3 regions of the Ferdinandcohnia jepli genome follow, and region 2 is predicted to be linked to each of the others. Evidence: riboswitches for the same ligand, from Rfam matches in the RefSeq annotation. Region 2 holds a riboswitch; each other region holds the start of a gene.

What was found. Region 2 has a riboswitch for thiamine pyrophosphate ahead of thiT (energy-coupled thiamine transporter ThiT). Riboswitches for the same ligand answer to the same signal wherever they lie in the genome.
Positions count from the first base shown of each region.
Region 1: another riboswitch for thiamine pyrophosphate. It lies ahead of AB3M96_RS18500 (3-oxoacyl-ACP reductase); the one in region 2 lies ahead of thiT (energy-coupled thiamine transporter ThiT).
Region 3: another riboswitch for thiamine pyrophosphate. It lies ahead of AB3M96_RS18350 (3-oxoacyl-ACP reductase); the one in region 2 lies ahead of thiT (energy-coupled thiamine transporter ThiT).

Region 1 covers NZ_JBFOKR010000018.1:46,654-56,691, reverse strand. Annotated here, with positions in the region: gene AB3M96_RS18525 (endonuclease MutS2) at 1-318, shown strand, start outside; gene AB3M96_RS18520 (hypothetical protein) at 324-515, opposite strand; gene AB3M96_RS18515 (Parvovirus coat protein VP1-like protein) at 439-678, shown strand; gene AB3M96_RS18510 (S1C family serine protease) at 665-1,489, opposite strand; gene AB3M96_RS18505 (M42 family metallopeptidase) at 1,613-2,689, opposite strand; TPP riboswitch at 2,931-3,037, shown strand; gene AB3M96_RS18500 (3-oxoacyl-ACP reductase) at 3,128-3,889, shown strand; gene thiW (energy coupling factor transporter S component ThiW) at 3,904-4,407, shown strand; gene AB3M96_RS18490 (RlpA-like double-psi beta-barrel domain-containing protein) at 4,739-5,182, shown strand; gene AB3M96_RS18485 (glycerophosphodiester phosphodiesterase) at 5,339-6,148, shown strand; gene AB3M96_RS18480 (DoxX family membrane protein) at 6,196-6,576, shown strand; gene AB3M96_RS18475 (hypothetical protein) at 6,598-6,780, opposite strand; gene AB3M96_RS18470 (Na+/H+ antiporter NhaC family protein) at 6,831-8,249, opposite strand; gene AB3M96_RS18465 (proline iminopeptidase-family hydrolase) at 8,398-9,267, shown strand; gene AB3M96_RS18460 (aspartate:alanine exchanger family transporter) at 9,422-10,038, opposite strand, start outside.
Region 2 covers NZ_JBFOKR010000035.1:154-10,191, forward strand. Annotated here, with positions in the region: gene AB3M96_RS23025 (cupredoxin domain-containing protein) at 1-364, opposite strand, end outside; gene rpsF (30S ribosomal protein S6) at 569-856, shown strand; gene ssb (single-stranded DNA-binding protein) at 915-1,463, shown strand; gene rpsR (30S ribosomal protein S18) at 1,513-1,752, shown strand; gene thiT (energy-coupled thiamine transporter ThiT) at 1,985-2,551, opposite strand; TPP riboswitch at 2,627-2,729, opposite strand; gene AB3M96_RS23050 (YybS family protein) at 2,871-3,836, shown strand; gene AB3M96_RS23055 (DHH family phosphoesterase) at 3,864-5,831, shown strand; gene rplI (50S ribosomal protein L9) at 5,831-6,277, shown strand; gene dnaB (replicative DNA helicase) at 6,510-7,874, shown strand; gene AB3M96_RS23070 (adenylosuccinate synthase) at 8,095-9,381, shown strand.
Region 3 covers NZ_JBFOKR010000018.1:17,773-27,810, forward strand. Annotated here, with positions in the region: gene AB3M96_RS18320 (Na+/H+ antiporter NhaC family protein) at 42-1,460, shown strand; gene AB3M96_RS18325 (hypothetical protein) at 1,511-1,693, shown strand; gene AB3M96_RS18330 (DoxX family membrane protein) at 1,715-2,095, opposite strand; gene AB3M96_RS18335 (glycerophosphodiester phosphodiesterase) at 2,143-2,952, opposite strand; gene AB3M96_RS18340 (RlpA-like double-psi beta-barrel domain-containing protein) at 3,109-3,552, opposite strand; gene thiW (energy coupling factor transporter S component ThiW) at 3,884-4,387, opposite strand; gene AB3M96_RS18350 (3-oxoacyl-ACP reductase) at 4,402-5,163, opposite strand; TPP riboswitch at 5,254-5,360, opposite strand; gene AB3M96_RS18355 (M42 family metallopeptidase) at 5,602-6,678, shown strand; gene AB3M96_RS18360 (S1C family serine protease) at 6,802-7,626, shown strand; gene AB3M96_RS18365 (Parvovirus coat protein VP1-like protein) at 7,613-7,852, opposite strand; gene AB3M96_RS18370 (hypothetical protein) at 7,776-7,967, shown strand; gene AB3M96_RS18375 (endonuclease MutS2) at 7,973-9,910, opposite strand.

The sequences.
Region 1 (10,038 bases), on a different contig from region 2:
CATGGAAAGATTGAAAAGAAACCAAACGAGGCGTCTATTTTTAAAAGAGGAGATAATGTAAATATCCCTTCTTTGGATCAATATGGCATAGTCTCCAAACCAGCTAATGATAAAGGTGAAGTAGAAGTGGTGGTAAAAGGCGAGAGGTTACTCTTTAATCATAAAAGGCTTTCTCTATATATAAAAGCCGAGGATCTGTATCCCGAAGATTACGATTTTGATATTCTTTTCGAATCGAAAGAAAACAGGAAGATACGAAAAGAAATGTCTAAGCATCATGTAGAAGGGTTAGTTATTGAAGATATAGACCGTATTTAAAACAATTACCCAGATTTTACAATAGCCCTATCTTTCTCGACTTGTGTTTCATATTTTAGTAAAAACAAACCGAGAAGGAAGGGTTTTTCTATGTATAAAAGAAGGAGAGTTGGTTTTTGTATGCCTGGATACCGTTGGTGCGGACCAGGATGTGGGGGAAGTGGTCCACCAACGAATGCCGTTGATAACTGCTGCATGCAACATGATTTTTGTTACCAAAGATTTGGACCGTCAAGAATATGCGACGAGGCATTTTTACATTGTTTAGAAACAAAAAGTAATCCCTTTACCAAGGAAGGCAGGGACGCAAACTTCTTTTCGAAGATGATAAAATTAAAAAGCATTTTTACTCCGTTTTAAATTCAACTTCTTCGAGTAATTTTAGAATGTGGCTGGAAGGTACAGCAAGACCTACAATTTCTTCCGTTTCAATAGTCGGATTAGGAAGTGTCGCAAAAATTACACCAATTACCTTTCCGTCCTTGTTAATCACTGGACTACCACTATTTCCGCGATAAATCGGTGCTTCAATCATCATAACAGGAACTTCCCAATCACGTAAGACAACATTTCCTTTTATTTCACCCTCATTTGCAATTTGAGTAAAAGACAGAGGATTACCTATAAACATGATTTTTTCATTACTCCAATCCTTATCAGCATTATCAAGTTCAAGAGTAGGGAGGTTAGTAGCTTCAATATCGACAATGGCTATATCGAGGTTTGCATCCTTTGCAATAACTTTGCCAGTGTATGAATCACCAGATCGATATTGAACAGTTACAGTGTTTGTATGGTTAACAACATGTTCATTTGTTACTATTAGTCCACTTGAATCCACTGTAAAACCAGTTCCTTTAACACCGGCCCACTCAATCGTTACAACTGCTTTCCTGTATTCTTTTACCTCATGTTGATTTGATAGTCGATTTGAAACCTCAACAAAGCGGATTGCAGGGAGGTTGAATACATTGAACCAAACCTGTAACCCTGTAACGGTCATAGAAACTACAAGTAACAAACTAACTAATTTAACAATAAGACTTCTACGTTTTTTCTTTTTTGCTTTTTCTTTTTCCCATTCTTCATCATCGTCACTTTTAAAAAAAGCATCCCAGTCCATCTCATCATTACTATTTTCTTGTGTTTGTTCCTCACGATCTTTGTCCACTAGGTTAGCTCCTAACTTTGCTTCTATTTCTATAGTAGTATGTGAAATGATAGGTTGGTATAAGCATTTTTTTGGCCTGAACCTCTGCACTAAAATATATCTGCATGGCCAGGCCGTATATTACTATATAAAGCTCATTTCTCCCCAGTTTCCGAGGTCTTTTACTAGTGAGTTGAGTAATGTTAGCGTTTGTTCATAATCATTAAGATCTGCCATTTCAACAGGTGAGTGGGAATAACGGCGAGCTACGGTAATGGCCCCAGCACGAATTCCTTCACGCTCAATGTGAACAGCTGCTACATCAGTTGTTGCTCCTGTCATTACGGCAAGTTGATAAGGAATCTCTAGCTTCTTCGCATGAGACGTTATTAGTTTTTTCATTTGTGGTGACATAATGTTACCACGTACAGAACCTCCAGCTAAAGCAGGAATAACAGGTCCTTTACCGATACCAACCGGATAACCACTACCAAGACTGTCTGGAGTATCTGCACAAGGTATCGTATCAAGGACGATTGCATAATCTGGATTTAGTTTGTAGGTTGCCACTTTTGCCCCACGTAATCCAACTTCTTCTTGAACAGCCACAACACCAACTAATGTTCCGCTAAAGTCACGGCTTTGTAACGTTTTAAATAGCTCCACTAATAGGACACAACAGCTACGGTTATCAATGGCTTTTCCGCAAATTAAATCTTTATTCGTAAATTGCTCAATTTCACTTATGTATGTAATTGGGTCGCCGATTTCAATTCCCATTTCAAGAACTTCAGCTTTTGAAGATGCACCAACATCGACATATAATTCATAAATACTAGGTGCTTTTTTACGTTCCTCGGGAGTTTGTAAATGTCCAGCCTTCACACCAATTACGCCAAAGTGCCCATTTACATTTACTTTACGTCCGATAAGAAGTGTCTCAAGAACTCCACCTGTACGTTCAACTCGAATGAATCCTCGGTCGTCAATATCTCGAACAACACAGCCTATTTCGTCAGAGTGAGCGGAAATCATTAATTTTGGACCAGGCTGATTTCCTTCAAGGTAGGCATATAAATTACCCATATGGTCAACTTCTACCTTATCGGCAAAAGGCTTGAACATCTCTACTAAAGCTCTAACTACATTCATTTCTTGACCAGGTGTTCCTTGGATACTAGCAAGTTCCTTTAATTCTTCTAAGAAAGTTGTTTTAAACATGAAGTGTTCCCCCTAGATAAATTTAATAAAAACACGAATTTCCGCCTATAACGACAGAAATTTCTCAAAAGATCGAATAGAGTAATCTTTTAATCTATTTTTACATAGCTTGTCTCTTTGTGCAACTAAAGGGGTAAAGTGACTACTAACTTTACTATTACTCAGTTTTACTTACCGCACCTTACCAAATTATTACTTTACATCTTTGTGTAACCACGTTATACTTAAAAAAAGAATATTCGCAAACTACTAGGGGTGCCCGGTTGGGCTGAGAGAAAAACAGTTGTTTTTTAACCCTTTGGACCTGATCCGGGTAATACCGGCGTAGGAAAGTAGAGTTAGAGTTAGCAATTTTATCTCGCTACTTAAGCCAGGTCTATTTTACATGGACCTGGCTTTTTTGCGTTGTTCTTTACACTAGTTTAGGGGGTTTTGACTATGAATCTACATAATCAGGTTGTCCTGGTAACAGGAGGAGCACGTGGTTTAGGAAGGGAAATTGTACGGGGTTTTGCACAAGAGGGAGCAAAGGTAGTAATAAATTATTTTCAAAGTGAAGACAAAGCACTATCTTTGAAGGAAGAAATAGGAGAAAACGCTATTGCCATTCAAGCAGATATTCGAAATCGAGAACAAGTCCAACAAATGTTTGGTGAAGCTAAGCGATACTTTGATAAACCCGTAACAACTGTTATTAATAATGCATTAGTTCAGTTTAAATTTGATCCAATATCTAAGAAAAACGCTGATGATATCTCATGGGAGGATTATCAAGCACAGCTTGAGGGTGCTGTAAGGGGTGCATTACATACTACTCAAGCCGCTTTACCTGATATGAGAGAAGAAAAGTTTGGTCGTATCATCACAATTGGAACAAATCTATTTCAAAACCCTGTAGTAGCCTACCATGATTACAATACAAGCAAGGCCGCATTATTAGGGTTTACTCGTAGCATGGCAAAAGAATTAGGAGCGTATGGGATTACAGTTAATATGGTCTCGGGTGGGCTACTCAAAACAACAGATGCAAGTTCAGCAACATCAGAGGAAGTTTTTCAATTAATCAAATCGTCGACACCATTGCAACAGGTGACAACACCTTCCGATGTAGCAAATGCAGTACTCTTCTTTGCCTCTCCATGGGGAAAGGGAGTAACAGGACAAAATCTAGTCGTTGATGGCGGCTTAGTAATGGACTAAAAGGAGGATTTCTAATGAATAAAACGTTAAAAATGACTGTTACAGCAATGCTAGTAGCAGTTGGAACGATTACAAGTCATTTGTTCTCAATACCAATTGGTTTTACAAAGGTATTTCCTATGCAGCATTTTATTAATGTATTATCTGCTGTTATCCTTGGTCCTGGGTATGCAGTATTACAGGCTTTTTCAGTATCACTATTACGAAATATGTTAGGAACCGGGTCATTATTTGCATTTCCAGGTAGTATGATTGGTGCCTTTTTAGCAGCATATCTATTTTCAAAGACTAAGAAACTATCAATGGCTTTAACAGGTGAGATAATAGGTACTGGCATACTAGGGGCTATTGCGTGCTATCCATTAGCTACACTCATCATGGGCAAGGAAGCCGCACTGTTTGGATTCGTACCATCGTTTATCTTTAGCTCAATTGCTGGGGCAATTTTTGGATTTGTAATTTTAAATATCGTTATGAAGAGCTCAGCGATTAAAATGTTTCAGGAGAAGAATTTTTAAGTTGGTTGAATTTTAAAGGACAAAAGTAAATTAAATTCGCGTTGGTGTATTTGCACCCGATTTTTTTCGAGCTTGCTCGAAAGACTTCCTTTTAAAAATCGAGGCATCCGCCGGAGACTATAACTTTATTCAGTCGGAGTTTTAACACTGACTGAATTGTATACTCCTTTTGCATTCATCCCCCACTTATAGAAGTAGGGGACTTCTGCTGAATAAAGTTAAATAGCTTTTTCTTATTTCCTCCTCAACTGTAACCAGAACTGTGTCTATAACATAATTTAATTAGACGAAGTAATTAGTAAAATACGGCTTTTGGGGGAGAAGAAGAGGAATGAGTAATCAAATGTCTGGTCACTACTGTCCTTATTGTCACGGATATATTGATGGAAGAACTACCTATTATCCTACTTATCCGCAGCAATCCTATAATTACGTCCCATATCCAACAGGATATTGGTATCAGCCAAGGGACACTGATTCAATCATTGGTAAGGCATCTTGGACTTGGGGTGGAGTACCAACCAAATGTGAAATTGGTTGGAAATATGATAATAATATGACAGTTGCAGTTGCTGAAGGAAGTCCGTTCAAATGCGGTCAACGTTTAAAAGTAAGAAATCTTTCTTTTGTTCCTTCTCATGAAGTTATTGTCACGGTTGTTGATACGGTGAAGAACTTCCCGTTAAACAAAATTAATCTTCATAGAATGGCCTTTGAGGCACTAGGTGCACAACCAAGTGTTGGAGTTTTAGATGTAGAAATCACTCCAATTTAATAACACATGCAACCAATATGCAATTATCATCACATGAAAACAGCCTAATCTCTTTGAACAACAGGAGAAAAGGCTGTTTATTGTTTTCTCCCAAGCATAGATATCTGTCAGATACAAAGAATAGGAAAGATAACTTTGATATAGGAAAGGTTGCATATGATCAAACGAACTACTCTATTACTACTTATGTTTTGTTTGTCACTTACATCTATAGTTCTCGCTAAACCAGATGATGAGGAACCAATAATAATAGCCCACAGAGGCGCGAATAATAGGTTTAACGAGCACACACTAACAGCCTATAAACTTGCTTCAAAAGATGGTGTTGATTATTTAGAGATTGATTTACGTATGACAAAAGATCACGAGCTTATTGCAATGCATGACGCAACACTCGATCGAACGACAGATGGGAAGGGGAAAGTATCTGATTACACCCTCAATGAAATAAAGTCTTTTAAAACAATCGGTACTTTTCATAATAAAACTGTAAGTGAAGAAATACCTAGTTTAAAAGAAATTCTAAAAACCTTTGCAAAAAATGAAAACTTTTATATTGAAACAAGGAAGGTAAATAATCAACTTGTGATGGAAGAGCCCTTAGTGAAACTCTTACGTAAGTATGACGTTTTAAAAACGAAGAGGGTTGTTCTTCAGTCGTTTTCTAAGGAGAGTCTTGAGAAATTATGGGCTTTAGCTCCTACTATTCCGCTTACCCTTTTATATCGAAAAGGAGAGTTCGATCTAAAGCAGGCAATGTCAACTCCGTACCCTATTATTGGTATTGAATCTTCAGATGTTACGAAAGATGTTGTTGAAGAATTACATAAGGCTGGTAAGAAAGTACATGTTTATTTCACGAATAAACAAACACAAATAGCTGAACAAAAAAGAATCATAAAATACGGTGTAGACGGATATTTCACTGATTTTATAAAAGAAACGCAGCAACTTTTACAAAAATAGCAAATTAATTCGCGTTCCCTTGTATACTTATATAAGGGGGTGTTCGTTTGAAAAAGGTAGCATTGCATGTACCTAGAGTATTCTTAGGTGTGTTATTTTTAGTTGCAGGCGTAAATGGATTTTTTGTAATCTTTGGTTTAGACCCGTTCATTGCGACAAGTCCAGAAGCGATGTCTTTATTTGATTTTTCCTATTTGTTAGTAGCAGAAAAATCGTTAGAGGTGTTTTGTGGGCTACTCTTACTAAGTAATCGATATGTCCCGTTAGCACTGGCCATTCTAGCTCCACTGGTAGTAAACATCTTCTTGCTTCATTTGTTTGAGGATCAATCTTTATTACTTTTAGCAGTTGTTATCATAATCGCACATGGAATATTATTAGTATTTTACCGAAATAACTTTAAAAGTATATTCGAAAAAAGACCATAAAAAAACGCCAAGAGGCGTTTTTTATTCATTATCGTTATCCATTCTTTCCCTTACATTGTTTACTGCATTCTTTGTTGCATCAACAGCACTCATTGCAGCATCTTCAGTAGTTTCTAATGCATTATGAACTGTTTCAAATGCTGAGCCTGCAGTATTCTTAAGATTTTCCGCAAAATTTCTATCGTTCTGTTTTTCATTTGACATATGTATATTCACCTCCTAAATAGAGATAGCTTATGGACTTTTGACCAATCCTATACAAGAAACAGTGCACTTATTACATATAAAATTATTGCAATCCCTCCGCCAATAGCTGATAGTTTCAATTTATAGCGGGCATAATCAACTAAATCCAGGTCTAGTATTGCTGCAGTAGTGATTGTTGTATCACCTAAAGGTGAGGTTATCGCTCCGAATGCACCACTTGCGAATACAGCACCAACTGTTAATGGGATCGATGCTCCAGTCGATAAAGCTAAAGCTATACCAAGTGGCATAAATAATCCCCATGTCCCCCAAGAGGATCCAATAAAATAACCAACAATTGAACCTATTAAAAAGATTGTTGCAGGCGTTAAAAAAGCTGGTAAAAAAGAGCCTAAGGTTGAACTGATAAACTCAGAAAAACCTAATTCCTCGGCCGCCAATGTTAAAGACCAAATGAGTACTAAAAGGCTAATCGCCTGCATCATTTGATTTCCACCATCATAAAAGTGATACAAGACCTCGTTTAGCGGTTGCTTCCGCATCATGTAAAAAATAAACGTTATAATTAGCGTAATAAAAACGGCCAATAACATGACAAATATAGCATCTGCCATTGAAAAAGCTTCAAAAACAGTTTGTGCTCCTAGTGACGTCCCATTCTGCCATAGAAGATATAAAGATAATCCCAGCAATAAGAAGACAGGAATAATCAAATGCCAAGGCTGAGCTTTCACCATTGATAATTCACGTTTAATTCCTGCTCGGTGGTATTCATGCTCTTTTTCCTCTAGGTCTATTCTCATATGGGGATTATTGGGTTTTTTCGAGGGCAAAAATGTTTGAATAATCCCTATAATCAGCATGACAATCGCGTAAAAGTTAAACAATATACTAAGCAAAAATACCTGATAAGGAGACATTCCCAGATCAAGTCCACGGATCCCACCTTCAACTAATGAAACCATAAAGCCTACAAATGCCGTTGCAACTGGCAATAGAACGATAACAGATTCAGTTGAAATATCTAATGTCATCCCAACTTTTTGCTTTGAGAGATTCATTTTCTTTATAAGAGAATTAATAATCGGTCCAATCATCATGATCCGAAACATTGGCATCATAAATGTAAAAGGGAGAGTAAACCAAATAAGTCCTAGTAAACCACGTTCACTTTTTATTTTAGTTCCAATCCATTCGGTAAATCCTTTAATACCTCCGGCTATGTTCATCATTCCAACTAAACCACCAAAAACATATAGGAAACTAATGATTTTTATATTTGTTTCATCTGACAGTGTTGTAACAACATATTCTACAGCTTTCTGAGTTCCATCTAATAAACTTGCTGTAACAAGAATGGAGCCCACAAGAAGTCCTAACACAAGCCCGGGGAATATATCTTTTAACCAAATAGACATTGCGATTACAATCAGAAATGGTAAAAGAGAAAGCCATGCTTGATCCATTATTTCTTTCATCCTCCATTTCATTTTTCTAAGCTATTTAGTTAGTATTACCTTACATATATGAACATTATTTATTTCAAGGTATCTTCCAATTTCAGAAGTTTTGCAAGATAATAAAGGGAGGTTGAAGTATTGAGGAGGGTCACGTATGTCTATGAAGGAAGGTTTTGTTGAAGTAACAGGAGGGAAGGTCTGGTATCAGATACATGATATAGGCGCCAAGAATACACCAGTTATTGTTTTACATGGTGGTCCTGGTTCTTCACATTTTTCATTACAAGGTTTGAGAATATTAGCGGAAGATCGTCCCGTAATTTTTTATGATCAGTTAGGCTGCGGAAAATCAGACCGCCCAACTGACACATCATTATGGACAATCGACCGTTTCGTTGAGGAACTTGAACAATTGAAGAACGCACTTGGCCTTGAGGAATTCCATATCCTCGGACATTCATGGGGGACAACCCTAGCCGCGGCATATTACTTAGCAAAACCAGCGGGTGTTAAAAGTATACTATTTTCAAGTCCATGTTTAAGTGCACCACAATGGGCTGCGGATCAAGAAGAAAACCGCAAGAAACTACCAAAAGATGTTCAAGAGACATTAAAGATACATGAAAAAAATGGAACGACAGACTCTGAAGAATATAAGGAAGCGACCGAGATTTTCAACAAACATTTTGTTTGCCGACTTGACCCATATCCGGAGTTTCTAAAAGAGGGGAGAAAGTATAAAAACCCTGAGATATACAATATAATGTGGGGACCATCAGAATTTCATGTAACAGGTAACTTAAAAGACTTTGATTGTACATCTCAGTTAAAGGACTTTAACATTCCAACATTATATACATGTGGCCGATATGACGAAGCAACGCCAAACTCAACTGAGTATTTTAGCTCTTTGACTCCAGGAAGCAAGTTCCATGTATTTGAGCAAAGTGCTCACATGCCATATTTAGAGGAACAAGAGGAATATGTCAGAGTGGTACGCAGCTTTTTGAAGAGTGTTGATTGAAATTTGCTTAAATAAGTGAATAAAATAACAGTTATTAAACTATAAGGTTACATATGAAAGGCTATGATTACTGAGATATTTTAAAAAAATGGGATTTCCGGAACCATGAACGCTCCATAGTTGCCGAGATTTTGGATAAACCGGGATTTGGTCACTATGAAAGGCTTATAGTGACCGAGATTTCGAAAGCATTGGGATTCGGGTAACCATGAAAGGCTAAATTACAAAGATACTCTGAGGCATAAGCAATTGCCGGGTCCTCTGAGTCAATCAATTGGTTAACAGAACCAAGTCCTGGTGTACTTGTCATCCCGCCACATAGTGCTCCTAATGAATGAACAATACTCAGGTGGAAGAATTTACGCGCTATAAAAAATCCAACAATCATTGGAAGGAGCGTAATAATTGCGCCACCAAGTACCAATCGAAGTCCTTCTTCTTGAATGACATCTACTAAGCCTGAACCGGCAGTAGTTCCAGCTCCTGCTAAAAATAAGGCAAGCCCAATATCGCGTATTACTTGATTAGATGGCTGAAAATATCTTGCTTGAATAGGTCCTAATTTCCCAAAGTGACCAATGATTAGAGCAACAAAAAGCGGACCACCAGCAACGCCAAGAGTTATTGTTCCAAGTCCGGGAAGGTGGATCGGGACCATTCCTAATAAAATTCCAAGTAAAAGAATAATACTTAACGAAAAAATATGAACATTGGTAACCAATAGCTTTTTTCTTGTAAAAAGCTTTTCAACATCGTTTAAGCGATCCTCAC
Region 2 (10,038 bases):
ATAGCTCTGAACACTTTCCTAATACTTCACCAGATTGTTTGCCGGTAAAGATAAATGACTCACCATTCATTATTTCAGGTTTATCAGTACTAGGTAGCCATAAGGCATGTTGTAGTTCGTCTTCACTTTCGAGAGTGATTTTAACTTGTTCTCCAACTCCTACTTTAATTTCAGCAGGTTCAAAAACATAGTCTTCTGGGTTTGGACCAGTCTTTGCTATAACTACATATTCTTTCATATCACTTTGCTTAATGCTTTTTATATTGGTTTTTTCATCACCCTTTGCTTCATCTGAATTAGCACATGCTATTAAAGTTGAAGAAATAAGTATGACAAGAAAAGCCATAACCATAGTTTTTTTCATGGATATCCCCCTAAGATGCATATTTTATGGAAGAGTTTATCATATCATAACTATATTTAAGAAACAGTACCCTAAAGAGAGAATATGAGATTCAACTTGCTAATAAGAAGTGGTTATGCTATAATTTTTTTCTGTGAGTAATTGAAAAATATTGCTCCTTGCCCTTATTGATAAGGGCCGTTAGACCAAAAGGAGGTGAACGTGATGAGAAAATACGAAGTTATGTATATCATCCGTCCAAACATTGATGATGAAGCGAAAAAAGCTTTAGTTGAGCGTTTTAATGGCGTTTTAACTGACAATGGTGCGGAGATTACAAACGTAAAAGAATGGGGTAAGCGTCGTTTAGCTTATGAAATCAATGATTTCCGCGATGGTTACTACATGATTCTTAACGTAATGTCAAACGCTGAAGCTGTTAACGAATTCGATCGTTTAGCTAAGATCAACGAAGACATTATCCGTCATATCATTGTTAAAGAAGAAGAATAATTTTAACTTTTAAAGAGCGTATGCTCTGTTTTGAATATCCTGTAAAGGAGTGGTTCTGATGATGAATCGCGTAGTTCTCGTAGGGAGACTTACGAAGGATCCTGAATTACGATATACCCCAAGTGGAGTAGCTGTTGCAACCTTCACACTAGCGGTGAATCGAACATTCACGAATCAACAAGGCGAACGTGAAGCTGACTTCATAAATTGTGTGATTTGGCGCCGACCAGCAGAAAATGTCGCTAACTTCCTTAAAAAAGGCAGCTTAGCTGGTGTTGATGGTCGTCTTCAAACAAGAAGTTATGAAGGCCAGGATGGTAAACGTGTATATGTTACTGAGGTAGTTGCAGAAAGTGTTCAATTCCTTGAACCTAGAACTGCAAATGACCAACAACGCAGTGGTGGAGGAAACTTTGGTGGCGGCTATGGTGGAAACCAAGGCGGAAGCCAGGGTGGCAATCAAGGTCAAGGCGGTTATTCTCCATACGGACAAAATCAGAACCCACAACGTAATAATAACAATCAAGGCTTTACAAGAGTAGACGAAGATCCATTTGCTAATGATGGACAACCAATTGACATTTCAGATGATGATCTGCCGTTCTAACTTGTAAATTTGATTCGGATAAAAAGTAAGAGGAAGGAGGAGAATATAAATGGCTGGTGGACGTAAAGGTGGACGTGCAAAACGTCGTAAGGTGTGTTATTTCACTGCAAACGGTATTTCACGCATCGATTATAAAGATGTAGATTTACTTAAAAAATTCGTTTCAGAGCGTGGTAAAATTTTACCTCGTCGTGTAACTGGTACTAGCGCAAAATACCAACGTAAATTAACTGTTGCTATTAAGCGTGCTCGCCAAATGGCATTATTACCATATGTTGCAGGTGAATAGTAGATAAGTAAGCGATGGCTATAACAGCTATCGCTTTTTTGTTGTTTAGGAAATTATAAAATTTTATGATGTTGATAACTTGAAAAAAGTTATCCAAGTCCAGCTTCAGCGCCTGTCGGGGCTGACCAAGGCGCTTGCGCTTTGGTCTTTGTTTTTTATCTATAGTGCAATAGCTTGAGGCTTCTATAAATGAAGGTAAAAAAAGCCCCTAAAGCAAAGTAGGGGCCTTGTATTAAACGGTTTGCTTTAAAACAAAGAATCTCGGTGAAGATAATATTAACAATGACATAATGATTGAACAAAATACAAAAGCACCAATCATAGTTATTCCATTCGCAGTTAATGAGAACCAAACTGCTTCAAAGCCTTTTAATTGTTCGGCAAAGAAAATAAACCCTGATACAAAATGCCAGAAATAACGTGCAATACTTCCAATTAAGATAGCAAAGATAATGAGGACAAGTGACTTGCCTTTATTACCATCTTTTAAGTTTTTTTGTACACTATTTTTAAATAGACCAGCAAATCCAATAAATGAAAATGCTAAGAAATAATCGATAGCACCCTGAACAGGGTGAATAATCCATGGATCAAACACAATTTGTAAAAGTCCCCATAAGAAGCCTGAAAGAACTCCAATTTTAAAACCCCATCTAAGTGCGACAATAAACACTGGTATCATGGCGAATGATATAGAGATGGAAGGACCAAAATCTATAGATGGAATTAGGTCCAATAATAAAGCTAATGCCGCAAAAATTGCCGCCTCAATCATTGCTTGTAATCTACTATTTCTCATAAAAAAACCTCCTATATGGTGTGTGTAATAAACAAAACGCACCGCATAGGAGAACAACTTTAAAAAAGGTAGTAGTTCTCAATAATTCCACATCCCTACGCTAGAATTAACTAACAGGTTCAAAGGGTCAGAACGAAAAATCGTTCACTCTCAGCATTGTGCTCCCCTAGTGGTTACGTTTACTTATTTACTACTATCATAATAGAAAATAGGGAAAAGTAAAGGGAAAATATCATTTTCTTGATAATCTCATAATCGCAAAAGTTGAACACTTACCGCTAAGTCTTTACAATAGAAGGAGATTTTAAGAAGTATTTTCATGCAAATATTGTTCTTAGTTATTAGAGGTGAAAAGGTGAAAAACACGAAGATATTAACAGAGGGTTCAATGCTGATTGCCGTGTATTGTGTACTCTTACTTGTTTCTTTATATGTACCCATACTAGGCTCCTTGATTGCATTTCTACTACCTATCCCATTTATCCTTATTACCGTAAGACACGGAGTTAAACAGAGTGTATTATTTTTAGTAATAGGGTTTTTATTATCAGGATTACTTGGGTCAATTTTAGGGATTGCACACACACTGATGTTTGGGGTTGCTGGTATTGTAATAGGCGAGTTAATTAGGAGAGAGAGAAACGGTATTGAGCTATTTCTAGGTGCAACTTTATCCTATCTTGCTTCAATCTTTATTATGTACATAGCTATAATTGGAGTATTTCAAATTGATGTAATTGAAATGTTAACTGAGGGTTCAAGAGAATCCTTTGAAATGGCAGAGGAGATCGTCCAGGCAACAGGTACAGATGCTAACACAGATATCATTTTCCAATTAGAAGAATCACTTGAAATGATGCAGTACTTAATTCCAAGTTTATTTGTTTTTCTAGCAATGATTTCGGGTTTTATTACAGTTTTGGCCATTCATCCAATTCTAAAAAGACTTCGGGTACAAATGAATCCATTTCCTCCTTTTAGGGATATTTCGTTTCCTAAAAGCATCATATGGTATTATCTACTTATTTTATTAGTAAGTTTTATGGAATTAGAAAAAGGTTCTTTTGCTTATACTGCATTTCTTAACTTCTTTTTTATCTTGCAGTTATTCATGGTGATACAAGGGTTGTCATTTATCTATTTTTATTGTCATCAAAAGAAAATTTCCAAGGCAATCCCAATTGTTATAACCATTCTTACACCATTTCTTCTTTATATTATTCGAATCTTAGGTATAATTGATTTAGGATTCCAGTTGCGAGATAGAGTGAACCAAAAGAAGTAAAACAAAGCTTTAGGAGCTGAAAATTAGATGCCAGACTTTTACAGAAGGAAATTATTTCGCTACCCTATTTATGCGTTACTTATTATTACAGCATTACTAATTGCATTTCTTTTTTATTTTCAATGGGTGATTGGGTTAGCATGTTTTCTGCTCCTTGGATTAGTCGTTTTTTATATGTACAAAGCAGATTTATTATTAAATAAGGAGATGGAGCAATATATTTCAACACTTTCTTATCGTTTGAAGAAAGTTGGGGAAGAGGCGTTAATGGAAATGCCTATTGGTATACTGCTCTATAACGATGAATATGAGATTGAGTGGGCCAATCCTTATTTGTCATCATGTCTTGATGCTGATACATTAGTGGGCCGTTCTTTATACGATGTAGGTGAAGCTATTGTGCCATTAATTAAACAAGAGGTTGAAAGTGAAACCATATCATTACACGAACAAAAGTTTAAGGTGATTATCAAACGCGAAGAGCGCCTTATGTACTTTTTCGATGTAACTGAGCAAATTGAGATTGAACAGCTCTATGAAGCAGAGCGTACGGTGTTAGGTGTAATTTATTTAGACAATTATGACGAAGTTACACAAGGTATGGATGACCAACGAAAAAGTGCATTAAATAGCCAAGTGACTTCAATACTTAATAATTGGGCAAATGAAAATGGTGTGTTTTTAAAAAGAACATCTTCTGAACGATTCATTGCTGTGTTGAACGAAGATATATTAACTCAATTAGAAAAAACCAAATTTACCATTTTAGATGATGTGCGTGAAAATACCGCAAAGGACAGCGTTCCTCTTACGTTAAGTATAGGTATTGGTGTAGGGGTACCAACGCTACCGGAGTTGGGTGTAGCGGCACAATCAAGCTTAGATCTAGCATTGGGTAGAGGAGGAGACCAAGTAGCTATTAAACTTCCGAACGGAAAGGTTAAATTTTACGGCGGAAAAACCAATCCAATGGAAAAGCGTACTAGAGTCCGTGCTCGTGTTATTTCTCATGCTCTAAAGGAAATTGTAACAGAAAGTGATAAAGTCATTATAATGGGCCATAAATACCCTGATATGGACGCTATAGGAGCAGCAATGGGAATATTGAAGGTTGCTCAGATGAATCATAAAGACGGTTATATTGTATTAAATTTAAATGAAATTGATTCGGGTGTAGGTCGACTTTTAGAAGAAGTAAAGGAAAATTCAGAGCTATGGTCGTTTTTTATTACACCAGAACAAGCTCTTGAAATCGCCTCTAACGACACTTTACTAGTTGTGGTGGATACTCATAAACCATCAATGGTAATTGAAGAAAAGCTTTTATCGAAGATTGATAAAGTAGTTGTTATTGACCATCACCGTAGGGGAGAAGAATTTATTCAGTCACCGCTATTGGTGTATATGGAACCATATGCATCTTCAACTGCAGAGTTAGTCACAGAATTACTTGAGTATCAACCGAAGAGAAAGAAAATTGATATGTTAGAGGCAACAGCTCTATTAGCGGGAATAATCGTAGATACAAAGAGCTTTACATTACGAACTGGTTCAAGAACATTTGATGCTGCTTCCTATTTACGAGCACAGGGTGCAGATACAGTACTAGTTCAGAAATTCTTAAAGGAAAACATGGAGCACTTTAAAAAGCGGGCTAAGATTATTGAGACAGCTTATATATATAAAGATGGAATTGCAATTGCAAAGGGCACTCAAGCAGAGACATTTGACCAAGTAATGATTGCTCAAGCAGCGGATGCGTTATTAACTATGAATGACGTAATTGCTTCCTTTGTTATCTCTATGCGTCATGATTTACAAATTGGGATAAGTGCAAGGTCTTTAGGAGATGTCAATGTCCAGATAATCATGGAAGGCTTAGGCGGTGGAGGTCACCTGACCAACGCTGCAACCCAGCTAGAAAATACTACGATTGATGAAGCAGAACAAAAGTTAGTAGAGGTTATTGACGAGTATTTAGGAGGTAGGAAATAATGAAAGTAATTTTTTTAAAGGATGTAAAAGGAAAAGGTAAAAAAGGAGAAGTGAAAAATGTATCAGACGGATACGCTCATAACTTCTTACTCAAGCAAAACTTAGCGATTGAAGCAACGCCTGCAAACATGAAATCTCTAGAGGCGAAGAAGAATAAGGAATCAAAAGAGGCAGCAGAAGAACTTGAGCAATCTAAGAAATTAAAAGAAAGGCTTGAGAGTTTAACGGTTGAGTTATCTGCTAAATCTGGCGAGGGTGGACGTTTATTTGGATCAGTAACAAGCAAGCAAATTGCAGATGAACTTTCAAAAAAACACGGGATTAAAATAGATAAGCGCAAATTTGATCTTCCAGATGGTATTCGTGCGCTCGGTTTTACAAATGTACCGGTCAAATTACACCCAGAGGTTATTGCTACAGTTAAGGTTCAGGTTAAAGAACAGTAATTTCCATTGAAAAAATATATGAAAAAGGTAGAATGAGAATGTGGTTTTGTATTAGTACAAGATCACATTTTTTGCTTTTACTTACATTTAATAATTGAAAAATACAACTAAAATGAGTTACATTCCGGTCGTATATGTTCTTAGTGTTTTTATATTGGAAATTATGTGAAGATAGATATAATAGATTAATAGATAGAATAACTTTACTGATTAAAAAGGGAGTGGAGAATATATGAGTGATATTTTTGCTGACCGTATTCCTCCGCAAAATATTGAAGCAGAGCAGGCTGTTTTGGGAGCAATTTTTCTTGAACCTAGCTCATTAACTCTAGCTTCAGAGCTACTAATTCCAGAAGACTTTTATCGAGTAGCACATCAAAAGATTTTTAACGCAATGCTTACGCTTAATGATAAAGGTGAACCGGTTGACCTTGTAACAGTTACTTCTGAGTTAGCTGATGCAAAAATTCTGGAGGAAGTTGGCGGAGTTTCTTATTTAAGTGATTTAGCAAATTCTGTCCCAACTGCTGCAAACATAGAGTATTATGCAAAAATCATCGAAGAGAAGTCCATTCTGCGCCGTCTTATTCGTACTGCAACAACGATTGCGACGGATGGTTATTCACGGGAAGATGAAGTAGAAGCTCTCTTAAGTGAGGCAGAAAAAAATATTATGGAGGTCGCCAACCGTAAAAACGCTGGCGCATTCCAAAATATTAAGGATGTTCTTGTACAAACGTATGATAATATAGAAACTCTTCATAACCGTGTTGGTGATATAACCGGTATACCAACAGGGTTCGCAGAGCTTGACCGTATGACTGCAGGATTCCAGCGAAATGATTTAATCATTGTTGGTGCTCGTCCATCTGTTGGTAAGACTGCATTTGCACTTAATATCGCACAGAACGTAGCAACCAAGACAGATGAAAATGTTGCGATTTTTAGTCTAGAGATGGGTGCAGAACAGCTTGTAATGAGGATGCTGTGTGCGGAAGGGAATATTAATGCACAAAACCTACGTACAGGTTCATTAACACCAGAGGACTGGAGCAAGCTAACAATGGCGATGGGAAGCTTATCTAATTCTGGTATATATATCGATGATACACCTGGGGTTCGGATAGGTGAAATTCGTTCTAAATGCCGTAGACTTAAACAAGAAGTTGGATTAGGAATGATTCTAATTGATTACCTACAGTTAATTCAAGGTGACGGTAGAAGTGGCGAGAACCGCCAACAAGAGGTTTCGGAAATCTCTCGTTCATTAAAGGCATTAGCCCGTGAATTAAAAGTTCCAGTAATTGCACTTTCTCAGCTTTCTCGTGGAGTAGAGCAACGTCAAGATAAACGTCCAATGATGTCTGATATTCGTGAATCGGGAAGTATCGAGCAGGATGCTGATATTGTAGCATTCTTGTATCGTGATGATTACTATGATAAGGAATCTGAGAATAAAAACATCATCGAAATCATAATTGCAAAACAGCGTAACGGTCCTGTAGGAACAGTTTCGCTTGCATTTGTTAAAGAATATAATAAATTCGTAAATCTTGAACGAAGGTTTGATGATACAGGAATGCCACCGGGTGCGTAACAGGTAACATAGATAACTACAGAATTGGGTAAAATGACGAGTAGCACAGCTACTCTTTTTTTTATATAATCTCACTAACTTAAACCGAACAAATAGATAAACTTTATATTTTAATGTTCGTGTTTTGTTGACTATGTAAACGTAAGTTGGTAGAATTATCTTGTTTGATATGTGAATTGATTGAAATATTGATACATAAATACCCTGGAGGTGCATTGAAATGTCATCAGTAGTAGTAGTTGGAACTCAATGGGGAGATGAGGGAAAAGGGAAAATTACCGACTTCCTTTCAGAAAATGCAGAGGTTATTGCTAGATATCAAGGTGGAAACAATGCAGGTCATACAATTGTATTTAATGGTGAAACATATAAGCTGCATTTAATTCCATCAGGTATTTTTTATTCCGATAAAGTTTGTGTGATTGGGAACGGTATGGTTGTTGATCCAAAAGCGTTAGTAACAGAGTTAGCTTATCTTCATGATAAAGGAGTAAGTACTGATAATTTACGAATTAGTAATCGTGCTCATGTAATACTGCCGTATCATCTAAAACTTGATGAAGTTGAAGAAGAACGAAAAGGTGCAAATAAGATAGGAACAACGAAAAAAGGGATCGGTCCTGCTTATATGGATAAGGCAGCAAGAGTGGGCATTCGAATTGCTGATCTACTTGATAAAGAAGTATTTGAAGCGAAGCTAACTCAGAACTTAGCGGAGAAAAACCGACTTCTTGAAAAGGTATATGAAGTAGCAGGGTTTACGAAAGAAGAAATCTTAGATGAATATTATGAATATGGCCAACAATTTGCAAAATATGTGTGTGATACTTCTGTAGTATTAAATGATGCACTTGATGAGGGACGTCGTGTTTTATTCGAAGGCGCACAAGGTGTTATGCTTGATATTGACCAAGGTACATACCCATTTGTTACTTCGTCAAACCCGGTTGCAGGTGGCGTTACAATTGGATCAGGAGTAGGTCCGACAAAAATAAATCATGTAGTAGGTGTTTCAAAAGCTTATACAACTCGTGTTGGGGATGGACCATTTCCAACGGAACTTACAAATGAAATAGGCAACCAAATTAGAGAAGTAGGACGTGAATACGGAACAACAACTGGCAGACCACGTCGTGTTGGTTGGTTCGATAGTGTTGTTGTGCGACATGCACGCAGAGTGAGTGGGATTACCGATTTATCTCTAAATTCCATTGATGTATTAACAGGAATTGAAACATTAAAAATCTGTGTAGCATATCAATATAAAGGGGAAGTCATTCAAGAATTCCCAGCGAGTTTAAAGATACTTGCTGAATGTGAGCCAGTATATGAAGAGCTACCTGGTTGGACAGAGGATATTACAGGTGTGAAAAACCTAGCTGAACTCCCAACAAATGCACGCCATTATATAGAGCGTATTTCACAGTTAACAGGTATTCCTTTATCCGTGTTTTCTGTAGGACCAGATCGTAAACAAACAAATATTGTACGCAGTGTTTATGCTTAAATAGTAAAAGGCATAGTTGGGATCCAACTATGTCTTTTATTTTGGCTCTTTCTACTTATGGCTATATGCGGTTTTATTTTACGAACACAAGGTATTAATTTTGGTTATTTCCGCTCCTGCGGCGTATCACCTGGCTTGCACAGGACAAGGAAGGCTCCGGCAACATAAGCATCGCACGAAGAAAATGCATTGCACTTTCGAGGAGTTACGTACCATTTGCTTTTTATTATTCAGCAAATAACCATTCATAGAGTATTAGAGAAGAAGGAAGACTAGAAGAATAACCCATATTTTTATTATGAGTCCTTCTATCTAGCCATAAAAAAACAAAAGTGACTTTAGAATGAAATAAACGACAGAATAACCGAAAATATGTACGCATCTTTCGTTACAAAGTCATATGTTTTTTTCAAAATTTTACAATTCTTTTGTAAAAAAATGACAGTAATGCTACATTTATATTACATTATGGAAACTTATATACATTTTTTTATAATCTATGGTAAATTAATAGAGTGTAAAATAGAGAGAATTGTCGAAGAATAATACGCCAAGCGTATTTGTACCCAGATTTTTATCGAATGATAGAATTCTGAGGCATTCGCCGGAGGAAGTAACTTAAGTCAGGTAGTATGGACAACTATACTGAGGAGTTAT
Region 3 (10,038 bases), on a different contig from region 2:
CTAAATAGCTTAGAAAAATGAAATGGAGGATGAAAGAAATAATGGATCAAGCATGGCTTTCTCTTTTACCATTTCTGATTGTAATCGCAATGTCTATTTGGTTAAAAGATATATTCCCCGGGCTTGTGTTAGGACTTCTTGTGGGCTCCATTCTTGTTACAGCAAGTTTATTAGATGGAACTCAGAAAGCTGTAGAATATGTTGTTACAACACTGTCAGATGAAACAAATATAAAAATCATTAGTTTCCTATATGTTTTTGGTGGTTTAGTTGGAATGATGAACATAGCCGGAGGTATTAAAGGATTTACCGAATGGATTGGAACTAAAATAAAAAGTGAACGTGGTTTACTAGGACTTATTTGGTTTACTCTCCCTTTTACATTTATGATGCCAATGTTTCGGATCATGATGATTGGACCGATTATTAATTCTCTTATAAAGAAAATGAATCTCTCAAAGCAAAAAGTTGGGATGACATTAGATATTTCAACTGAATCTGTTATCGTTCTATTGCCAGTTGCAACGGCATTTGTAGGCTTTATGGTTTCATTAGTTGAAGGTGGGATCCGTGGACTTGATCTGGGAATGTCTCCTTATCAGGTATTTTTGCTTAGTATATTGTTTAACTTTTACGCGATTGTCATGCTGATTATAGGGATTATTCAAACATTTTTGCCCTCGAAAAAACCCAATAATCCCCATATGAGAATAGACCTAGAGGAAAAAGAGCATGAATACCACCGAGCAGGAATTAAACGTGAATTATCAATGGTGAAAGCTCAGCCTTGGCATTTGATTATTCCTGTCTTCTTATTGCTGGGATTATCTTTATATCTTCTATGGCAGAATGGGACGTCACTAGGAGCACAAACTGTTTTTGAAGCTTTTTCAATGGCAGATGCTATATTTGTCATGTTATTGGCCGTTTTTATTACGCTAATTATAACGTTTATTTTTTACATGATGCGGAAGCAACCGCTAAACGAGGTCTTGTATCACTTTTATGATGGTGGAAATCAAATGATGCAGGCGATTAGCCTTTTAGTACTCATTTGGTCTTTAACATTGGCGGCCGAGGAATTAGGTTTTTCTGAGTTTATCAGTTCAACCTTAGGCTCTTTTTTACCAGCTTTTTTAACGCCTGCAACAATCTTTTTAATAGGTTCAATTGTTGGTTATTTTATTGGATCCTCTTGGGGGACATGGGGATTATTTATGCCACTTGGTATAGCTTTAGCTTTATCGACTGGAGCATCGATCCCATTAACAGTTGGTGCTGTATTCGCAAGTGGTGCATTCGGAGCGATAACCTCACCTTTAGGTGATACAACAATCACTACTGCAGCAATACTAGACCTGGATTTAGTTGATTATGCCCGCTATAAATTGAAACTATCAGCTATTGGCGGAGGGATTGCAATAATTTTATATGTAATAAGTGCACTGTTTCTTGTATAGGATTGGTCAAAAGTCCATAAGCTATCTCTATTTAGGAGGTGAATATACATATGTCAAATGAAAAACAGAACGATAGAAATTTTGCGGAAAATCTTAAGAATACTGCAGGCTCAGCATTTGAAACAGTTCATAATGCATTAGAAACTACTGAAGATGCTGCAATGAGTGCTGTTGATGCAACAAAGAATGCAGTAAACAATGTAAGGGAAAGAATGGATAACGATAATGAATAAAAAACGCCTCTTGGCGTTTTTTTATGGTCTTTTTTCGAATATACTTTTAAAGTTATTTCGGTAAAATACTAATAATATTCCATGTGCGATTATGATAACAACTGCTAAAAGTAATAAAGATTGATCCTCAAACAAATGAAGCAAGAAGATGTTTACTACCAGTGGAGCTAGAATGGCCAGTGCTAACGGGACATATCGATTACTTAGTAAGAGTAGCCCACAAAACACCTCTAACGATTTTTCTGCTACTAACAAATAGGAAAAATCAAATAAAGACATCGCTTCTGGACTTGTCGCAATGAACGGGTCTAAACCAAAGATTACAAAAAATCCATTTACGCCTGCAACTAAAAATAACACACCTAAGAATACTCTAGGTACATGCAATGCTACCTTTTTCAAACGAACACCCCCTTATATAAGTATACAAGGGAACGCGAATTAATTTGCTATTTTTGTAAAAGTTGCTGCGTTTCTTTTATAAAATCAGTGAAATATCCGTCTACACCGTATTTTATGATTCTTTTTTGTTCAGCTATTTGTGTTTGTTTATTCGTGAAATAAACATGTACTTTCTTACCAGCCTTATGTAATTCTTCAACAACATCTTTCGTAACATCTGAAGATTCAATACCAATAATAGGGTACGGAGTTGACATTGCCTGCTTTAGATCGAACTCTCCTTTTCGATATAAAAGGGTAAGCGGAATAGTAGGAGCTAAAGCCCATAATTTCTCAAGACTCTCCTTAGAAAACGACTGAAGAACAACCCTCTTCGTTTTTAAAACGTCATACTTACGTAAGAGTTTCACTAAGGGCTCTTCCATCACAAGTTGATTATTTACCTTCCTTGTTTCAATATAAAAGTTTTCATTTTTTGCAAAGGTTTTTAGAATTTCTTTTAAACTAGGTATTTCTTCACTTACAGTTTTATTATGAAAAGTACCGATTGTTTTAAAAGACTTTATTTCATTGAGGGTGTAATCAGATACTTTCCCCTTCCCATCTGTCGTTCGATCGAGTGTTGCGTCATGCATTGCAATAAGCTCGTGATCTTTTGTCATACGTAAATCAATCTCTAAATAATCAACACCATCTTTTGAAGCAAGTTTATAGGCTGTTAGTGTGTGCTCGTTAAACCTATTATTCGCGCCTCTGTGGGCTATTATTATTGGTTCCTCATCATCTGGTTTAGCGAGAACTATAGATGTAAGTGACAAACAAAACATAAGTAGTAATAGAGTAGTTCGTTTGATCATATGCAACCTTTCCTATATCAAAGTTATCTTTCCTATTCTTTGTATCTGACAGATATCTATGCTTGGGAGAAAACAATAAACAGCCTTTTCTCCTGTTGTTCAAAGAGATTAGGCTGTTTTCATGTGATGATAATTGCATATTGGTTGCATGTGTTATTAAATTGGAGTGATTTCTACATCTAAAACTCCAACACTTGGTTGTGCACCTAGTGCCTCAAAGGCCATTCTATGAAGATTAATTTTGTTTAACGGGAAGTTCTTCACCGTATCAACAACCGTGACAATAACTTCATGAGAAGGAACAAAAGAAAGATTTCTTACTTTTAAACGTTGACCGCATTTGAACGGACTTCCTTCAGCAACTGCAACTGTCATATTATTATCATATTTCCAACCAATTTCACATTTGGTTGGTACTCCACCCCAAGTCCAAGATGCCTTACCAATGATTGAATCAGTGTCCCTTGGCTGATACCAATATCCTGTTGGATATGGGACGTAATTATAGGATTGCTGCGGATAAGTAGGATAATAGGTAGTTCTTCCATCAATATATCCGTGACAATAAGGACAGTAGTGACCAGACATTTGATTACTCATTCCTCTTCTTCTCCCCCAAAAGCCGTATTTTACTAATTACTTCGTCTAATTAAATTATGTTATAGACACAGTTCTGGTTACAGTTGAGGAGGAAATAAGAAAAAGCTATTTAACTTTATTCAGCAGAAGTCCCCTACTTCTATAAGTGGGGGATGAATGCAAAAGGAGTATACAATTCAGTCAGTGTTAAAACTCCGACTGAATAAAGTTATAGTCTCCGGCGGATGCCTCGATTTTTAAAAGGAAGTCTTTCGAGCAAGCTCGAAAAAAATCGGGTGCAAATACACCAACGCGAATTTAATTTACTTTTGTCCTTTAAAATTCAACCAACTTAAAAATTCTTCTCCTGAAACATTTTAATCGCTGAGCTCTTCATAACGATATTTAAAATTACAAATCCAAAAATTGCCCCAGCAATTGAGCTAAAGATAAACGATGGTACGAATCCAAACAGTGCGGCTTCCTTGCCCATGATGAGTGTAGCTAATGGATAGCACGCAATAGCCCCTAGTATGCCAGTACCTATTATCTCACCTGTTAAAGCCATTGATAGTTTCTTAGTCTTTGAAAATAGATATGCTGCTAAAAAGGCACCAATCATACTACCTGGAAATGCAAATAATGACCCGGTTCCTAACATATTTCGTAATAGTGATACTGAAAAAGCCTGTAATACTGCATACCCAGGACCAAGGATAACAGCAGATAATACATTAATAAAATGCTGCATAGGAAATACCTTTGTAAAACCAATTGGTATTGAGAACAAATGACTTGTAATCGTTCCAACTGCTACTAGCATTGCTGTAACAGTCATTTTTAACGTTTTATTCATTAGAAATCCTCCTTTTAGTCCATTACTAAGCCGCCATCAACGACTAGATTTTGTCCTGTTACTCCCTTTCCCCATGGAGAGGCAAAGAAGAGTACTGCATTTGCTACATCGGAAGGTGTTGTCACCTGTTGCAATGGTGTCGACGATTTGATTAATTGAAAAACTTCCTCTGATGTTGCTGAACTTGCATCTGTTGTTTTGAGTAGCCCACCCGAGACCATATTAACTGTAATCCCATACGCTCCTAATTCTTTTGCCATGCTACGAGTAAACCCTAATAATGCGGCCTTGCTTGTATTGTAATCATGGTAGGCTACTACAGGGTTTTGAAATAGATTTGTTCCAATTGTGATGATACGACCAAACTTTTCTTCTCTCATATCAGGTAAAGCGGCTTGAGTAGTATGTAATGCACCCCTTACAGCACCCTCAAGCTGTGCTTGATAATCCTCCCATGAGATATCATCAGCGTTTTTCTTAGATATTGGATCAAATTTAAACTGAACTAATGCATTATTAATAACAGTTGTTACGGGTTTATCAAAGTATCGCTTAGCTTCACCAAACATTTGTTGGACTTGTTCTCGATTTCGAATATCTGCTTGAATGGCAATAGCGTTTTCTCCTATTTCTTCCTTCAAAGATAGTGCTTTGTCTTCACTTTGAAAATAATTTATTACTACCTTTGCTCCCTCTTGTGCAAAACCCCGTACAATTTCCCTTCCTAAACCACGTGCTCCTCCTGTTACCAGGACAACCTGATTATGTAGATTCATAGTCAAAACCCCCTAAACTAGTGTAAAGAACAACGCAAAAAAGCCAGGTCCATGTAAAATAGACCTGGCTTAAGTAGCGAGATAAAATTGCTAACTCTAACTCTACTTTCCTACGCCGGTATTACCCGGATCAGGTCCAAAGGGTTAAAAAACAACTGTTTTTCTCTCAGCCCAACCGGGCACCCCTAGTAGTTTGCGAATATTCTTTTTTTAAGTATAACGTGGTTACACAAAGATGTAAAGTAATAATTTGGTAAGGTGCGGTAAGTAAAACTGAGTAATAGTAAAGTTAGTAGTCACTTTACCCCTTTAGTTGCACAAAGAGACAAGCTATGTAAAAATAGATTAAAAGATTACTCTATTCGATCTTTTGAGAAATTTCTGTCGTTATAGGCGGAAATTCGTGTTTTTATTAAATTTATCTAGGGGGAACACTTCATGTTTAAAACAACTTTCTTAGAAGAATTAAAGGAACTTGCTAGTATCCAAGGAACACCTGGTCAAGAAATGAATGTAGTTAGAGCTTTAGTAGAGATGTTCAAGCCTTTTGCCGATAAGGTAGAAGTTGACCATATGGGTAATTTATATGCCTACCTTGAAGGAAATCAGCCTGGTCCAAAATTAATGATTTCCGCTCACTCTGACGAAATAGGCTGTGTTGTTCGAGATATTGACGACCGAGGATTCATTCGAGTTGAACGTACAGGTGGAGTTCTTGAGACACTTCTTATCGGACGTAAAGTAAATGTAAATGGGCACTTTGGCGTAATTGGTGTGAAGGCTGGACATTTACAAACTCCCGAGGAACGTAAAAAAGCACCTAGTATTTATGAATTATATGTCGATGTTGGTGCATCTTCAAAAGCTGAAGTTCTTGAAATGGGAATTGAAATCGGCGACCCAATTACATACATAAGTGAAATTGAGCAATTTACGAATAAAGATTTAATTTGCGGAAAAGCCATTGATAACCGTAGCTGTTGTGTCCTATTAGTGGAGCTATTTAAAACGTTACAAAGCCGTGACTTTAGCGGAACATTAGTTGGTGTTGTGGCTGTTCAAGAAGAAGTTGGATTACGTGGGGCAAAAGTGGCAACCTACAAACTAAATCCAGATTATGCAATCGTCCTTGATACGATACCTTGTGCAGATACTCCAGACAGTCTTGGTAGTGGTTATCCGGTTGGTATCGGTAAAGGACCTGTTATTCCTGCTTTAGCTGGAGGTTCTGTACGTGGTAACATTATGTCACCACAAATGAAAAAACTAATAACGTCTCATGCGAAGAAGCTAGAGATTCCTTATCAACTTGCCGTAATGACAGGAGCAACAACTGATGTAGCAGCTGTTCACATTGAGCGTGAAGGAATTCGTGCTGGGGCCATTACCGTAGCTCGCCGTTATTCCCACTCACCTGTTGAAATGGCAGATCTTAATGATTATGAACAAACGCTAACATTACTCAACTCACTAGTAAAAGACCTCGGAAACTGGGGAGAAATGAGCTTTATATAGTAATATACGGCCTGGCCATGCAGATATATTTTAGTGCAGAGGTTCAGGCCAAAAAAATGCTTATACCAACCTATCATTTCACATACTACTATAGAAATAGAAGCAAAGTTAGGAGCTAACCTAGTGGACAAAGATCGTGAGGAACAAACACAAGAAAATAGTAATGATGAGATGGACTGGGATGCTTTTTTTAAAAGTGACGATGATGAAGAATGGGAAAAAGAAAAAGCAAAAAAGAAAAAACGTAGAAGTCTTATTGTTAAATTAGTTAGTTTGTTACTTGTAGTTTCTATGACCGTTACAGGGTTACAGGTTTGGTTCAATGTATTCAACCTCCCTGCAATCCGCTTTGTTGAGGTTTCAAATCGACTATCAAATCAACATGAGGTAAAAGAATACAGGAAAGCAGTTGTAACGATTGAGTGGGCCGGTGTTAAAGGAACTGGTTTTACAGTGGATTCAAGTGGACTAATAGTAACAAATGAACATGTTGTTAACCATACAAACACTGTAACTGTTCAATATCGATCTGGTGATTCATACACTGGCAAAGTTATTGCAAAGGATGCAAACCTCGATATAGCCATTGTCGATATTGAAGCTACTAACCTCCCTACTCTTGAACTTGATAATGCTGATAAGGATTGGAGTAATGAAAAAATCATGTTTATAGGTAATCCTCTGTCTTTTACTCAAATTGCAAATGAGGGTGAAATAAAAGGAAATGTTGTCTTACGTGATTGGGAAGTTCCTGTTATGATGATTGAAGCACCGATTTATCGCGGAAATAGTGGTAGTCCAGTGATTAACAAGGACGGAAAGGTAATTGGTGTAATTTTTGCGACACTTCCTAATCCGACTATTGAAACGGAAGAAATTGTAGGTCTTGCTGTACCTTCCAGCCACATTCTAAAATTACTCGAAGAAGTTGAATTTAAAACGGAGTAAAAATGCTTTTTAATTTTATCATCTTCGAAAAGAAGTTTGCGTCCCTGCCTTCCTTGGTAAAGGGATTACTTTTTGTTTCTAAACAATGTAAAAATGCCTCGTCGCATATTCTTGACGGTCCAAATCTTTGGTAACAAAAATCATGTTGCATGCAGCAGTTATCAACGGCATTCGTTGGTGGACCACTTCCCCCACATCCTGGTCCGCACCAACGGTATCCAGGCATACAAAAACCAACTCTCCTTCTTTTATACATAGAAAAACCCTTCCTTCTCGGTTTGTTTTTACTAAAATATGAAACACAAGTCGAGAAAGATAGGGCTATTGTAAAATCTGGGTAATTGTTTTAAATACGGTCTATATCTTCAATAACTAACCCTTCTACATGATGCTTAGACATTTCTTTTCGTATCTTCCTGTTTTCTTTCGATTCGAAAAGAATATCAAAATCGTAATCTTCGGGATACAGATCCTCGGCTTTTATATATAGAGAAAGCCTTTTATGATTAAAGAGTAACCTCTCGCCTTTTACCACCACTTCTACTTCACCTTTATCATTAGCTGGTTTGGAGACTATGCCATATTGATCCAAAGAAGGGATATTTACATTATCTCCTCTTTTAAAAATAGACGCCTCGTTTGGTTTCTTTTCAATCTTTCCATGCTTTTGCTTCTGTACATACTTAGCATTCATCGCAAGCTGAGAGCTTAATTCATTGATAGTAAATGGACTAGCGTCTCGATATTCCTTCGTTTCTCCATAGGTGATTTGATGTGCGCGTTCAATTAGGAATGGATGCATTCCCAATTTCAATGCAATCGTAAATGCTTGGCTATCGCCACCTTTACCAATGATAAGGCGGTATGTCGGTTTTAATGTGCTCGCATCAAACTCCATAGAGCCGTTCTCAAAGCCTTCTCTGTTTTCAGCATATGTTTTAATTTCACTATAATGAGTTGTCGCAAGAAGCGTTGCCCCTTTTTGATACAGTTCTTCAAGAATTGAAGTTGCAAGTCCCATTCCTTCTGCAGGATCTGTACCTGCCCCTAGTTCATCTAATAATACAAGTGAATGTGGCGTCGTTTCTTTTAATATCTCAATAATGTTTTTAATTCGTGATGAAAACGTACTAAGAGATTGCTCAATACTCTGGCCATCCCCAATATCAACGAGAATTTTATCATAGATTGCAATTTCACTACCTTCATCTGCTGGAATATGCATACCTGATTGTGCCATTAGAGTCAGTAACCCTACCGTTTTTACCGTTACCGTTTTTCCTCCTGTATTTGGACCTGTGATGACTAAGGCATCATAGTCTTCCCCAATCGTAAAATTCAGTGGAACTGCCGGTGCACCTAATAGTGGGTGTCTTACATTCTTTAGACGAATAGTATGATGCTCATTTATTTGTGGAGCAATCCCTCCTATTATTTGGCTGTATTTAGCTTTGGCAAAAATAACATCATATTGAATCATCGTTTCAACAGCTATTTTTATTTCATGCTCGTGTTTTTCGACCAAACCAGTTAATTGTGTTAAGATACGATGCTCCTCTGCCTCCTCTTGCATTTTTAACAAATTAATGTCTTCCTGTAGATAACCTATCTCTTCTGGCTCCATAAATAGAGTCGCACCTGAAGCAGATGTATCAAGTACAGTTCCTTTGATTTGTTTTCGATATTCTTTCTTTACAGAGATAACGTATCTCCCGTTTCGTTCACTGACAAGATTGTCTTGGAGATACTTGCTGTTCTTGGATGATTTAACAAATTGCTCTATTTTTGCTTTTAATCGTTCTTCTTGGATACTGATTTGTTTTCTCGTTTTCAATAATTCTTTACTTGCGTAGTCGTCAACTCTTCCATGGCGGATACAACGCGCAATCTCATCTGCCAAATCTTTTAAGTCAAAAAGAGAATATACATAGGTTGAGATAATAGGTGCTGCATATTCCTTATCACTCATAAATCTTTTAAGTCTTTCGATACAAACTAAGAAATCACATAGATTCATTAAATGATCTGGCCGTAATGTCACTGCTTTATGCATGCTAGTTAATAGATATTTAATATCCTTTAACGTATGAATCGGTACACTTGTGCTAATTTCCAATACCTTTTTCGCTTCACTTACCTCATTTAACCAAGCAACAATTTGCCTCTTCGTACGAGAAGGTGTTATAGATTCAATTTTTTCTTTTCCTAGTTCTGAAATGCAATATGTTGCGATTTCGTCTTTAATATCAGTAAATTGTAGAACTTCGATGGTTTGTGAATTCAATGGAATTCCTCCTAATGTGTTTTTGGTTTTACACACGTGCGAGGAAACGTAAGAACAGGAGTACATACTCATTTTTAAGAAGGTTTCTCTAAAAACCTTGTATAAAATAAAAACCGCAAGAGAACACA